DNA from 4 places in the Serratia marcescens subsp. marcescens ATCC 13880 genome. Region 4 is predicted to be linked to each of the others. Evidence: predicted binding sites of a transcription regulator. Region 4 holds the regulator's gene; each other region holds the start of a gene.
What was found. Region 4 encodes CRP, which controls carbon source genes, mostly activating them, when cyclic AMP is high. Its sites were predicted from a motif close to ATGTGANNNNNNTCACAT; they were not measured.
Positions count from the first base shown of each region.

Region 1 (3,621 bases), 2.4 Mb from region 4:
GAAAAATTCTAGGGGATGCTGCCGCGTAGGGGCTTGAGGTAGCTCAATCTTTTGCAGGATTAATAAGAAGTTCTGATGTTAGCCTTGCAGCAGTTGCACCAGCAATGAACCATTGTACAGCGCCTCTTTCACCAGCGCCGCGCCGGGCATGGTGCCCTGATTGAAGAACTGCGTGGATTCGACCTTGACCTGCTCGCTGTAGGCCGGCAGCGCCTGCTGGCGAATGCAGGAGACGATGGCCGGGTGCAATATCTCCGCCGCGCGGTTGAGCGGCGAGCCCACCAGGATCTTCTCCGGATTGAACAGGTTGACCATGATAGCCAGAATGCGCCCCACGCTGTGACCGACGCCGAGAATGATGTCCCGCGCCAGCTGATCGCCCGCCAGCGCGGCGTCGCACAGCGATTCGACGGTCAGCGGCGCGCCGTGCAGGCTGGAGCTCATCGAGCCGCTCAGCCGCTGCTGGGCGATCTCCAGCATGTTCTCGATGCTGGCCACGGTTTCGAGACAGCCGTGGTTGCCGCAGTAGCAGCGTTTGCCGTAGGGATCGACCTGGGTGTGGCCGATCTCCACCACGCTGTGGCTGCCGGCGTGCAGCACGTGGCCGCCGGTGATCACGCCGGCGCCGACGTTGTGGTCGATCACCACCTGAATCACGTTCTGGCTGCCGCGCGAGGCGCCATATAGCGCCTCGGCCATGGTCCAGGCGCTGATGTCGTGCTGCAGGTAAACCGGCAGACCGGTGCGGGTTTCCAGCGCCGGGCCGAGCGGCATCTCCAGCACGTCGTAAAACGGCATGCGGTGCACCACGCCGGACTGCACGTCGATCATGCCCGGCAGCGTAATGGCGATCGCCGTCAGCCGCTCCAGCTTGCTTTGGTGGCGGATAAAGAATTGGTCGACTTCGGTCAGGATGCGTTTCAGCAGCGGTTCGGGGTGTTCGGCCGCCAGCGGCAGCTGCTCCTCCACCACCAGTTTACTGCTGAGATCGCGCAGCGCCAGCGTGATGCTGCCGCGGCTGATACGGGCGGACAGGTAATGCCAGGCCTCGGTGTCCAGCACCAGCCCCACCGCCGGGCGGCCCCGGCTGCCGATTTCCTGGTACTCGGTTTCCTTGACCAGATGGGCTTCCAGCAGTTCGCGCACGATCTTGGTGATGCTGGCGGGCGCCAGCTGCGCGCGTTTTGACAGTTCGATACGCGAAATCGGGCCCAGCTGATCGATTAGCCGATAAACCGCCCCCGCATTGGTCTGCTTGATTTGATCGATATGCCCAGGCTGCCCAACCGCAATCACAAACCTGCTCCTACAATTTTTCGCGCTTCTAAATAAAGACTAGGGGTTATGGTGGGGCTTTTGTCATACAGCGTCAACTATTTGATTAGTTATGTGATTTGCTGCACAAATTCCTCGCAATTTCAGCGTGAATTGATTTTTATTTGCCCAAGTTCAACGTCATTTCAGCATCAACGCCATCAGCGCCTGCGCGGCAGCGGTCAGCGGCCGGCGGCGGTGATGCACCAGCCACACTTCGGTGGTGGCGTCCGGCTCCGCCAGCGGCAAATAGCGCACGCCGTCCACCCTCACCCGGGCGAAAGACGCCGGCAGAATCGAGACGCCCAATCCGGCGGAGACCAGCCCGATGATGGTCATCGCTTCCCCCACTTCCTGGGTGATATACGGGGTAATGCCGGCTTTGCCGAGCAGCAGCAGAATTTCGTCGTACAGCGCGGTGCCCACTTCGCGCGAGAAGAACACGAACGGCTCCCGCGCCAAGTGTTGAAACCGCAGCGCGCCGCCGGGCGTTTCCGCCAGCGGATGCCCTTCCGGCACCACCGCCACCAGCGGCTCACGCAGCAGCAGCTGATAGCGCAGCGCCTCCGGCAGCCGCGTATTGCGCATCACCCCCAGATCCAGCTCACCATTCAGCAGCGGTTCGATCTGCTGTTTGGTGTTGATTTCGCGCATCTTGATGTGCACCTGCGGGGACTGCTGGCGAAAGGCGCGCAGGCTGCGCGCCACCACGCCGATAAAGGGTGCGGAAGAAGTAAAGCCGATGGTCATTTCCCCCAGTTCGCCGCGATCCAGGCGCGCCGCCTTTTCCGCCGCGCGCCCGACCTGATCGAGCACCTGATAGGCTTCTTTGAGGAACATCTCCCCGGCTTGCGTCAAGCTGACGTTGCGGTTGTTGCGCGCCAGCAAGCGCGCGCCGACCATCTCTTCCAGCGCCTGAATTTGCTGGCTGAGCGGCGGCTGGGAGATGCGCAACCGCTCGGCGGCGCGGCCAAAATGCAGCTCTTCCGCCACGGCGATAAAATAACGCAGGTGTCTCAGTTCGATATTCATATTTAAAACATCTTAATTTGAATTATTAATATATTAGACAAAAAAATCGCCGCTCCCTATCATTTTGTTATCTGCAAAGTATCTGTTTATCTCCCCGAAGTTCGGTAAGGAAACGCTGTGACAACCCCTGTGCGTTCTGCGGCCGCGATGCCATCGACGCTGGCCGCCAACGATGACGCGGCCGCTGCGCCAAAAGTAAAACGCTCCACCCTCAACAACAAACTCCCCTATATCGAACGCGGCACGCCGCAGTTTATGCGCGTAACGCTGGCGCTGTTTTCCGCCGGGCTGGCGACCTTCGCGTTGCTTTACTGCGTGCAGCCGATCCTGCCGGTGCTGTCGCAAGATTTCGGCGTCTCGCCGGCCGAAAGCAGCCTGTCGCTCTCGGTCTCTACCGGCCTGCTGGCGATCGGCCTGATGTTCACCGGGCCGCTGTCCGACGCCATCGGCCGCAAGTCGGTGATGGTGGTGGCGCTGTTGCTGGCGGCAGTCTGCACGCTGATTTGCGCCTTTATGACCAGCTGGCACGGCATTTTGCTGATGCGCGCGCTGATCGGCCTGTCGCTGAGCGGCGTGGCGGCGGTCGGCATGACCTATCTCAGCGAAGAGATCCATCCGAGCTTCGTCGCCTTCTCGATGGGGCTGTATATCAGCGGCAACTCGATCGGCGGCATGAGCGGCCGCCTGGTGACCGGGGTGTTGACCGATTTCTTTTCCTGGCGCGTATCGCTTGGCGTCATCGGCCTGTTCGCCCTCGCCGCCGCCTGCATGTTCTGGCGTATCCTGCCTGCCTCGCGGCATTTTCGCGCCAGCTCGCTGCGCCCGCGCACCCTGCTGATCAACTTCAAACTGCATTGGCACGATAAGGGGCTGCCGCTGCTGTTCGCGGAGGGTTTCCTGCTGATGGGCAGCTTCGTCACCCTGTTCAACTACATCGGTTATCGCCTGCTGGCGGATCCTTATCACCTGAGCCAGGCGGTGGTCGGCCTGCTGTCGGTGGTGTACCTCACCGGTTCCTACAGCTCGCCCAAGGCCGGCGCGCTCACCTCACGCTTCGGACGCGGCCCGGTGCTGCTGGCGTCGATCGTGATTATGCTGATCGGGATCCTGATTACCGCGCTGCCGCAGGTGCCGGCGATCTTTATCGGCATGATGCTGTTCACCGCCGGTTTCTTCGCCGCCCACTCGGTGGCCAGCAGCTGGATTGGCCGCCGCGCGCGCCGCGCCAAAGGCCAGGCGTCGTCGCTGTATCTGTTCTGCTATTACGTCGGCTCC
Region 1 is NZ_CP071238.1:2,360,271-2,363,891, reverse strand. Features, by position in the region: gene mlc (sugar metabolism global transcriptional regulator Mlc) at 79-1,296, opposite strand; gene J0F90_RS11390 (LysR family transcriptional regulator) at 1,456-2,346, opposite strand; gene J0F90_RS11385 (MFS transporter) at 2,494-3,621, shown strand, end outside.
Region 1: mlc (sugar metabolism global transcriptional regulator Mlc) is a predicted target of CRP. The motif match lies at 1,388-1,405, and genes of this name have one in related genera.

Region 2 (3,621 bases), 2.1 Mb from region 4:
ATGCGTGGTTTTGGATCTAGCTAAAAACCCGGATTAAGCAGTTTTAGTGATGTGGATCACATTGTGTTTTTAAGGTAAATTGAATTTATCTTTTTGTTTTTAATGATTTTTATTTAAAATTCACCGCTAGTAACGAAGGGAAATTACTTACGTGGTTAGCGGATAAAAATGCGTAACCATTCATCATATAAATAACAGATACCTAACAGGTATTGGTGAGATTTGCTGCAATCGCGTAAACCGCCGTTTATTTAAACTTCCTGGCCTTTGGCACGATTTATCATATAAAAGCCATAAATAGCCGTTAATTCACCCAGCCGACCGCGTGTTTAGCCTGCGAAAAAATAATCACTCGGGTGAGCTGTTGCATTTTATTAACCTGATGTTGCGTGCGGATAAGCGAAAAACGCGAATTGATTGCGCATTATTTGTTCATTTTCCGGCGGGGAAAGAGGGATATCGACGCGGTGCGCCGTCGGTTATGACGGCGCTGAAGGCGAATTAATAGCGGATAGCGATGGCGTTGTCGTTGAAGAACGCCAGGAAGTCGGCGCCCGGCTGGCGATCGGTGATCACCCGATCGAACTGCATCAGCGGGCCGATGCAGGCCGGCTTGGTTTTGCCGAACTTGCTGTGGTCTGCCACCAGGATCTTTTGCTGCGCCATCGCCATGGCGCGATGCTTCATCTCCAGCTCGTCGAAGTTGAAGCAGGTGGCGCCGTGCTGCAGGCTGAGGCCGGCGGCGGAGATAAAGGCGATGTTCGGGCAGATGTGATCGAGCTCGTTGCGGCCGCCGACGCTGGAAAAGATGTAGTTGTTCGGCTTGAACTCGCCGCCGCACAGAACCACCTTGCAGTTCGGTTTGTCCTGCAGCGCCAGGAAGGTGTTCAGCGAATGACACACGGCGGTGAAAGCCAGCTCGTCGGCGATGGCGTCGATGATCGCCGGGGTGGTGGTGCCGCAGTCAAAAAACACCGTGTCGTTTTCATTGATCAGCGGCGCTGCCAGCAGTCCGATGCGCCGTTTCTCCGTGACCTGTTTGGCTTTTTGATCGGAAACGAAGTAGTTGGTCACGCCGTTGCTGCGCGGATCGGTCACCACGTAGCCGCCGAGCAACACCACGGCCGCCGGTTCGGCGCTTAGATCGCGGCGAATGGTCATCTCCGAGACCCCCAGCAGCGCGGCGGCTTCTTTCAGGTGGATCTTGTCAGCGCGTTTTAACGCCTGAACTAACCGGTTGATACGTTCTTCGCGCCGCGTTTCCATAGATCCGTCTTCCCACAGGTAATAGAGATAAAAGGCGAGCCGGCATTTCCGACGCTAAACACAACGATGCGGGGCAATATCGGGCCGCATCAGCCGCCCGTATTGTCCCGCATCGGAGTGTATGGCCATGCCCGTCAGGGCGAGCCGACGATCAGTAGCTGCCCGCCGCCGGCTGGGCGCCGGAGACGATGGCGACGCCGGAGCTGGTGCCGATACGCGTGGCGCCGGCTTTGATCATCTTCTCGGCGGTGGCGCGATCGCGCACGGCGCCGGAAGCTTTCACGCCCATTTCGCTGCCCACGGTCTCGCGCATCAGTTTGACGTGCTCTTCCCGAGCGCCGCCGGTGCTGAAGCCGGTGGAGGTTTTCACGAAGGCGACATCGAGTTCGCGACACATTTCACAAACCTGGACGATCTGCGCATCGCTGAGCAGGCAGGTTTCCAATATTACCTTCAACGGGATCGCCGCGCAAACCTCGCGCACGGCGGCGATGTCGGCTTTCACTTCGTCCAGCAGGCCGCTTTTCAACCAGCCGACGTTGATCACCATGTCGATCTCTTGCGCGCCGGCGGCGATCGCCGCTTTGGCTTCAAAGGCTTTGGCGACGGTCAGGCCGGCGCCCAGCGGGAAACCGATCACCGAGCAGACTTTCACGGTGCTTTCCTGCAGCAGCTGGGCCGCCAGCGGCACATAGCCGGAGTTGACGCATACCGCATAGAAGTTGTGCTGCTGCGCTTCTTCGCACAGTTTGGCGATCTGCATTTCGGTGGCGTCCATGGCCAGCAGGGTGTGGTCAACATAGCTGGCGTAATCGATGCTTTCGGTGGTCATCGCGGTTCCTTAGTGAAGTTGAGAAAAGAGCATGGATAGGTAATGTGAAAATAATAACATTCCAACATCGATAAACCTAGCGGGATTTGAAAAATGTCGACGAGATCATAGTTACTTCACTGTTATCTGTATAACTTAGGGGAGAGTTATTTGTTATTTTAATAACATTTTCAGTGGCTGCTCGCGGCCTGCACGGGCGAAACGTCGAGGGGAAAAAAGATGGAGATCAACATCGATCTGGCTCCTGAAGCTTTCGGGACGCATCGGCAGGAACTGTTCCGCAACGCGGATTTCGCGGTGAGCGCGCATCGCTGCGCAGAACGCGGGCTGATGCTGACGCTGGCGAATTGCCGTGGCGCGCTGAGGGTTTTACCGTATCAGGGCCTCGCGATCTGGGACGCTGAGTTTGACGGTCATTCGCTGAAATCGGGCCGCCGCAGCGCGCGGGGCGCCGGAAGAAAGCGCGCTGACGACGCCGCGTTCTGTCCCGCCTGGCCGGGTCACGACGGCGCGCCGATCCAGATGCAACGCGTGTGGCTGCAGCTGGCGGGCGATGAGCTGACGTTGCACGGTGAAGGCGAGCGGTTGGGCGAGCGTTGGCGCATCGGCCCGGCGCTGCGTCTGGCGGCCCAGAGCGCGCAGTTCGCCATAGAGATGAAGATTACCAACCTGGGCGAGCGGCCGCAGCCGCTGCGCTATGTTTGCCGCCTCAACTATGATTGCATTCCCGACGCGGTATTCCGCCAGAACCTGCCGACGCCGGCTTTGTCAGGGGATACGATCGGGCAGGAACTGCTGTGCTCCGACGATCTGACGCGCTACGTGGATCAGGCCGAGTTCTTTATGCTGGCGCCGCAAGGCCGCCGCTATGTGACGCGTTTTGCCACCGGGCAATTCAACTATGGCCTGCGGCGCATCGCTGTCCAGGGCAACAGGCGGCTGCTGGCTTTTATCCAGCCGGCGAACTGCCGCCCGAATGCGCCAGAGGGTGAGGGGGTGATGCTGGGAGCGGGAAAAACGCGGGCGTTTTGCGTGACCACCGGCGTGGTGTGAAAGCAGGGGCGGTAACGCCCCTGTCATGTTATGCGGTTATTCTTTCACCCAGCCGCGGCGAATGGCGAAGGCAAACAGGAAGCGATACAGACGCGACAGCTTGTCGGCGAGGACATCACCGAACAGATTCCATACCAGCTGAGCGAACAGGCAGCCGACCAGGCCGAGCAGGAAACCGCCGACCATATCCAGCGGCCAGTGCACGCCGAGGTAAACGCGTGACCAGGCGATGCCGACGGCGACAATCATCAGCAGCGCGCCGGACCAGACCCGGTGCCAGAACAGGAACGCCAGCGCAAAGGTAAAGATGGCGGTGCCGTGATCGCTGGGGAACGAGCTGTCCGGTGCGTGCGCCAGGAAGGTATAACCCACGCCGGCGACGAACGGACGCTCATGCGGCAGCAGCGCGCCGATAGCGGAGGCGGCAAGCATGGCGAACAGCAGCGCGATCGTGGTTTTCGCCACCACTT
Region 2 is NZ_CP071238.1:1,716,838-1,720,458, forward strand. Features, by position in the region: gene deoR (DNA-binding transcriptional repressor DeoR) at 502-1,266, opposite strand; gene deoC (deoxyribose-phosphate aldolase) at 1,418-2,098, opposite strand; gene J0F90_RS08140 (aldose epimerase family protein) at 2,318-3,151, shown strand; gene ybjG (undecaprenyl-diphosphate phosphatase) at 3,188-3,621, opposite strand, start outside.
Region 2: deoC (deoxyribose-phosphate aldolase) is a predicted target of CRP. The motif match lies at 2,141-2,158, and genes of this name have one in related genera.

Region 3 (3,621 bases), 830 kb from region 4:
AGATTTCCCGTACACGGTTCGCGTGGTGTCTGAAATCACCGAATCCAACGGTTCTTCTTCCATGGCTTCCGTGTGCGGCGCGTCTCTGGCGCTGATGGACGCCGGTGTGCCAATCAAGGCTGCCGTTGCGGGCATCGCGATGGGCCTGGTGAAAGAAGCCGACAACTATGTGGTTCTGTCCGACATTCTGGGTGACGAAGATCACCTGGGCGACATGGACTTCAAAGTGGCCGGTAGCCGCGACGGTATCACCGCGCTGCAGATGGACATCAAAATCGAAGGCATCACCCGCGAAATCATGCAGGTGGCTCTGAACCAGGCCAAGGGCGCGCGTCTGCACATCCTGGGCGTGATGGAACAGGCTATCAGCACTCCGCGCGGCGATATCTCCGAATTCGCACCGCGCATTCATACTATCCGCATCAACCCGGATAAAATCAAAGACGTGATTGGTAAGGGCGGTTCCGTTATCCGCGCGCTGACCGAAGAGACTGGCACTACCATCGAAATCGAAGATGATGGTACAGTTAAAATCGCTGCGACCGACGGTGAGAAAGCGAAATTCGCTATCCGTCGCATCGAAGAGATCACGGCAGAGATCGAAGTGGGCCGTATCTATCAGGGTAAAGTGACCCGTATCGTTGATTTCGGCGCATTCGTCGCTATCGGCGGTGGTAAAGAAGGCCTGGTGCATATTTCTCAGATCGCCGACAAGCGCGTTGAGAAAGTGACCGACTATCTGCAGATGGGTCAGGAAGTGCCGGTTAAGGTACTGGAAGTTGACCGTCAGGGCCGCGTGCGTCTGAGCATCAAAGAAGCGATGGCGCCGGAAGCGGGTTCACCTGCGCCTGAAGCAGAATAACTGTATAGATAGTTTTACAGCTCCCCGCCACGGGGTTGGGAGCTGTTCGTATCGCGCGGGTAGGATGCCCGCGTTTTAGCAAACGGAGGACAGGACGTTCATCCAATGTTTGTCTTCGGGAGTGGGAAATGAAGCCTTTCTTGCGCTGGTGTTACGTTGCGACAGCACTCATGCTGGCAGGATGCAGCAACCATGATTGGCGTAAAGACGAAGTTTTGGCAATCCCGTTGCAGCCAACGTTGCAGCAGGAAGTGATCCTGGCGCGCATGGAACAAATTCTTGCCAGCCGGGCACTGACGGATGACGAACGCGCACAGCTTTTATATGAGCGCGGTGTGCTGTATGATAGCCTCGGGTTACGTGCATTAGCGCGCAATGATTTCTCGCAGGCGCTGGCGATACGTCCCGACATGCCGGAAGTTTTCAACTACCTGGGCATTTACTTAACGCAGGCAGGCAATTTTGATGCTGCCTATGAAGCGTTTGATTCTGTACTAGAGCTTGATCCAACTTACAATTACGCGCGTTTAAACCGGGGCATCGCACTGTATTATGGCGGCCGCTTCCCGTTGGCGCAGGATGATCTGCAGGCGTTTTATCAAGACGACCCAAACGATCCCTTCCGTTCGTTATGGCTGTATCTGGTGGAGCGAGAAATCGATCCCAAGAAGGCCGAGGTAGCGCTTCAGCAGCGCTATGACAAAGCGGACAGAGGGCAATGGGGATGGAATATTGTCGAATTCTACCTGGGCAAGATCAGCGAAAAAACGCTGATGGAACGCCTCAAGGCAGATGCAACGGATAACACTTCGCTCGCTGAGCATCTCAGTGAAACTGACTTCTATTTGGGTAAACACTACCTGAGTCTGGGGGACAAGGACACCGCTTCGGCGCTGTTCAAACTGACGGTGTCTAACAACGTTCACAACTTCGTTGAGCACCGCTATGCATTGTTGGAATTGGCGCTTTTGGGCCAAGAGCAAGACGACCTATCGGAATCGGACCAGCAATAGCTGACGAACACCTATCAGCCTGATGGACATTGGTTTTTAACCAAAGTTATCGCCTTCACGGGCGAGGGCTTTTTTGTTCGTTTTATAATCTAATTTGAGCCGGTTCACACTTTTCAATGAAAATGACTGAAAATTTTCTCGACGAGTTATGTAGACTGGCTGCCATTATTAATGAGGCACGTGTACATGACGACTGAGTTTGAAACCTCTTTTGCTGATCTGGGGCTGTCTGCTCCAATCATTTCCGCCCTGAACGATCTGGGCTATGAAAAACCATCTCCGATCCAGGCTGAGTGTATTCCTCACCTGTTGAACGGCCGCGACGTGCTGGGCATGGCGCAGACCGGTAGTGGTAAAACTGCAGCGTTCTCGCTGCCGCTGCTGCACAACCTGCAGGCAGACCTGAAAGCACCTCAGATCCTGGTGCTGGCGCCGACTCGCGAACTGGCGGTTCAGGTTGCCGAAGCGATGACCGATTTCTCCAAACACATGAACGGCGTCAACGTGGTAGCCCTGTACGGCGGCCAGCGTTACGACGTGCAGCTGCGCGCTCTGCGCCAGGGCCCGCAAATCGTTGTGGGTACCCCAGGCCGCCTGCTGGACCACCTGAAGCGCGGCACTCTGAACCTCTCCAACCTGAGCGGTCTGGTGCTGGATGAAGCCGACGAAATGCTGCGCATGGGCTTTATCGAAGACGTAGAAACCATCATGGCTGAGATCCCGGCTGAACATCAGACCGCGCTGTTCTCCGCCACCATGCCGGAAGCGATCCGTCGCATTACCCGCCGCTTCATGAAAGAGCCGCAGGAAGTGCGCATCCAATCCAGCGTGACCACCCGTCCGGACATTAGCCAGAGCTACTGGTCGGTCTACGGCATGCGTAAAAACGAAGCGCTGGTGCGTTTCCTGGAAGCCGAAGACTTTGACGCGGCGATCATCTTCGTCCGTACCAAGAACGCGACCCTGGAAGTGGCCGAAGCGCTGGAGCGCAGCGGTTACAGCAGCGCCGCGCTGAACGGCGACATGAACCAGGCGCTGCGTGAGCAGACTCTGGAGCGTCTGAAAGACGGTCGTCTGGATATCCTGATCGCGACCGACGTTGCGGCCCGTGGCCTGGACGTTGAGCGCATCAGCCTGGTTGTCAACTACGACATCCCGATGGACTCCGAGTCTTACGTTCACCGTATCGGCCGTACCGGTCGTGCGGGCCGCGCCGGCCGCGCGCTGCTGTTCGTGGAAAACCGCGAACGCCGCCTGCTGCGCAATATCGAACGCACCATGAAGCTGACCATCCCTGAAGTGGAACTGCCGAACGCAGAACTGCTGGGCGAGCGTCGTCTGGCCAAGTTCGCCGCGAAAGTTCAGCAGCAGCTGGAAAGCAGCGATCTGGACCTGTACCGCGCACTGCTGACCAAACTGCAGCCGGAAGAAGAGCTGGATATGGAAACCCTGGCCGCAGCGCTGCTGAAAATGGCTCAGGGCGAACGTCCGCTGATCCTGCCGCCGGATCCGGTCTTCAAACCGCGTCAGCGCCGCGAGTTCAACGACCGTGACGATCGTCGCGGTGACCGTCGTGACAGCCGTGACGGCGATCGTCCGCGTCGCGAACGTCGTGACGTTGGCGAAATGCAGCTGTACCGCATCGAAGTGGGCCGTGACGATGGCGTAGAAGTGCGTCACATCGTTGGCGCTATCGCTAACGAAGGCGACATCAGCAGCCGTTACATCGGTAACATCAAGCTGTTC
Region 3 is NZ_CP071238.1:453,302-456,922, forward strand. Features, by position in the region: gene pnp (polyribonucleotide nucleotidyltransferase) at 1-862, shown strand, start outside; gene nlpI (lipoprotein NlpI) at 991-1,875, shown strand; gene yrbN (protein YrbN) at 1,998-2,072, shown strand; gene J0F90_RS02130 (DEAD/DEAH family ATP-dependent RNA helicase) at 2,062-3,621, shown strand, end outside.
Region 3: yrbN (protein YrbN) is a predicted target of CRP. The motif match lies at 1,968-1,985, and genes of this name have one in related genera.

Region 4 (3,621 bases):
GCACGGCGGCGTGGTCACCGAGCACCATGACGTGGCCAAACACGTCGATCTGCTGGTCGGCGTGGTGCCGATCGTCAACCTGGAGTGGATCCAGAAGCTGATCCGCGATACCGGCGAACGCGGCCACTCCCGCGAAGCGGTGATGGATTCGGTGGTGCGCTCGATGGAAGACTACATCAACTACATTACGCCGCAATTCTCGCGCACCCACATCAACTTCCAGCGCGTGCCGACGGTGGACACCTCCAACCCGTTCGCCGCCAAGGCCATTCCCTCACTGGATGAAAGCTTCGTGGTGATCCACTTCCGCGGCCTGGACCAGATCGACTTCCCCTACTTGCTGGCGATGCTGCAGGGCTCGTTTATCTCGCACATCAATACGTTAGTGGTGCCGGGCGGCAAAATGGGGCTGGCGATGGAGCTGATCATGGCGCCGCTGGTGCAGCGGCTGCTGGAAGGCAAGAAAATCGAATAAGCGCGTTGAGCGCGGCGCCGAGCCGCGCTCCGTCTCGATTACGCCGGCTGGCGGATCTCGAAGCTGTGGGTCACCGTGGCGGCCTTGTTGAGCATCAGCGCCACCGAGCAGTACTTCTCCGCCGACAGGTTCACCGCTCGCTCGACGATTTTGTCGGTCAGATCCTGGCCGGTAACGATGAAGTGCAGGTTGATATGGGTGAACAAGCGCGGGGCTTCTTCGCGGCGCTCGGAGGTCAGCTTCACCTCGCAGTCGCGCACGTCGTTGCGCCCTTTTTGCAGGATGGAGACCACGTCGATCGCGCTGCAGCCGCCCACCGACATCAGCACCATCTCCATCGGGCTGGGCGCTTTATCACCGGCGTTGCCGTCCATCAGCACCTGATGGCCGGAGGCCGATTCACCCAAAAACGTTAACCCTTCCACCCATTTAACTCTTGCCTGCATTCTGGTCACTCCGGTTGATTTCTTAAAATCAGAGTACGCTTTCGCATAGAAACAGGCAACGTAACCTGATGCTAATCATGCTGAAGCGAGACAACACGAGACACCCGCCTTACTCTGTGCTACAAACAGAGCCGCAATAAATCTTTCCGGGACACTGTATTTCAGGGAAACGCCCAGAGAAAGGCTCCTTTACCGGTATGTTAACAGAATGTAGCTTGCAGCGCTTACGGCAAGTTAATATGCTAGAGCGACAGCGTATTTTTATGACACGCCTCAAAACTTGCCGGTAGCCCTCGCTCATGACTGCGGCTACAGGCGGGTTTTACAGGGAACTCTGACCCCTGTGACACAAGGCAGCGATAACAACAGAGGATAACAGCGAATGGTTCTCGGCAAACCGCAAACAGACCCTACTCTCGAATGGTTCCTGTCTCATTGCCATATCCACAAATATCCATCGAAGAGTACGCTGATTCACCAAGGTGAAAAGGCCGAAACGCTTTACTACATCGTGAAAGGCTCCGTCGCGGTGCTGATCAAGGATGAAGAAGGTAAAGAGATGATCCTGTCCTACCTCAACCAGGGGGATTTCATCGGCGAGCTCGGATTGTTCGAAGAAGGCCAGGAGCGCAGCGCCTGGGTTCGCGCGAAAACCGCCTGTGAAGTGGCCGAAATTTCCTACAAGAAATTCCGCCAACTGATCCAGGTGAACCCGGACATCCTGATGCGTCTGTCCGCCCAAATGGCGAGCCGCCTGCAGGTCACCTCCGAAAAAGTGGGCAACCTCGCCTTCCTGGACGTGACCGGCCGCATCGCGCAAACCCTGCTGAATCTGGCGAAGCAACCCGACGCCATGACTCACCCGGACGGCATGCAGATCAAGATCACCCGTCAGGAGATCGGCCAGATCGTCGGCTGCTCGCGTGAAACCGTTGGCCGTATTCTGAAAATGCTGGAAGATCAAAACCTGATTTCCGCCCACGGCAAAACCATTGTCGTCTACGGCACCCGTTAATCTCCGAAGAAACGGCGCAATCTGCGCCGTTTTTTTATCTGCTCTCTGCCATGTGGCGCCGCCTGATCTACCACCCGGAAATCAACTACGCACTGCGACAAACGCTGGTGTTGTGCCTGCCGGTGCTGTTCGGCCTGCTGATAGGCCAGCTGCAGCTCGGCCTGATGTTCTCTCTGGTGCCCGCCTGCTGCAATATCGCCGGTCTGGACACGCCGCATAAGCGCTTCTTTAAACGGCTGATCGTCGGCGGCTCGCTGTTCGCCTTCAGCAGCGTGCTGTTGCAACAGGCGCTGCTGTGGCACGTACCGCTGCCGGCGCTGATGCTGGGCCTGGCGCTGCTGCTCGGCGTCACCGGTGAAATCAGCCCGCTGCACGCCCGGCTATTGCCGGCGGCGCTGGTGGCCGCCATTTTCGCTCTCAGCACGGCCGGCACGGTGCCTCTCTGGCAGGCGCCGCTGCTGTACGCGATCGGCACCGTCTGGTACGGCTTATTCACCTGGTTCTGGTTCAAGCTGTGGAAAGAGCAGCCGATGCGCGAGACGCTGAGCCAGCTCTACCTGGAGCTGGCGGACTATTTCGAAGCCAAATACTCACTTCTGACCCAGCACACCGATCCGCAAACCGCGCTGCCGCCGCTGCTGGTGCGCCAGCAAAAGGTGATGGATCTGATCAGCCTTTTGTACCAACAGCTCAATTTCCTGCCGCACGCCAACAACCTCGAACAAAAGCGCCTGCAGCGCGCCTTTCAGGTGGCGATGGATCTGCAGGAGCACATCACCGTCAGCCTGCATTTGCCGGAGGAAGTGCAAAAACTGGTGGAGCAGAGCCAGGCCGAAGCGATCATTCGCCGCAATGCACTGGTGATCGCCGGCCGGCTGCGCGTGGTGGCGCACGATATCCTCTACCATCAGCATTCGAAGCGCTTCTCCATGAGCCACGAACTGGCGGCGCTGGAAAAAATGGCGGCGCAGCATCCCGATAACCCGGTCGGCCAGTTTTGTTATTACCACTTCAGCCGCATCGCCCGCCTGCTGCGCACCCAGCATCCGCTGTACCGCCGCGACCTGATGCCCGGCCAGCACCGCCTGCCGTTTTGGCCGGCGCTGGCCAGCTATCTGTCGTTCAAATCCACCGCCCTGCGCAACGCCGCGCGGCTGGGGGTGACGCTGGCGGTCGGCAGCAGCCTGGGTGCGGTCTTCAACCTGCCGAAGCCATACTGGATCCTGCTCACCATCATGCTGGTGAGCCAAAACGGGTATAACGCCACCCGGGTGCGTATTCAGCACCGTGCGCTGGGCACGATTGCCGGACTGTTGCTGGCGGCCGGGCTGCTGCAGCTGCAGCTGCCGGAGGGAGAAACGCTGAGCATCATGCTGGTGATCACCCTGCTGGCCTACCTGGTTTCGCGCAAGAACTACGGGCTGTCGGTGATTGGCTTTACGGTCACGGCGGTTTACACCCTGCAGCTGCTGGCGCTGAACGGCTCGCATTTTCTGGTACCGCGCCTGATCGATACGCTGATAGGCTGCGTGCTGGCGTTCGGCGGCACCATTTGGCTGTGGCCGCAGTGGCAAAGCGGGCTGCTGCGCAAGAATGCCCATCAGGCGCTGGAACACGATCAAACCGCGCTGCGGCTGATGCTGAAGCAACCGGAACCGGACGCCACCGCATTGGCCTATACCCGC
Region 4 is NZ_CP071238.1:4,742,477-4,746,097, forward strand. Features, by position in the region: gene J0F90_RS22740 (phosphoribulokinase) at 1-475, shown strand, start outside; gene J0F90_RS22745 (OsmC family protein) at 514-921, opposite strand; gene crp (cAMP-activated global transcriptional regulator CRP) at 1,304-1,936, shown strand; gene J0F90_RS22755 (YccS/YhfK family putative transporter) at 1,987-3,621, shown strand, end outside.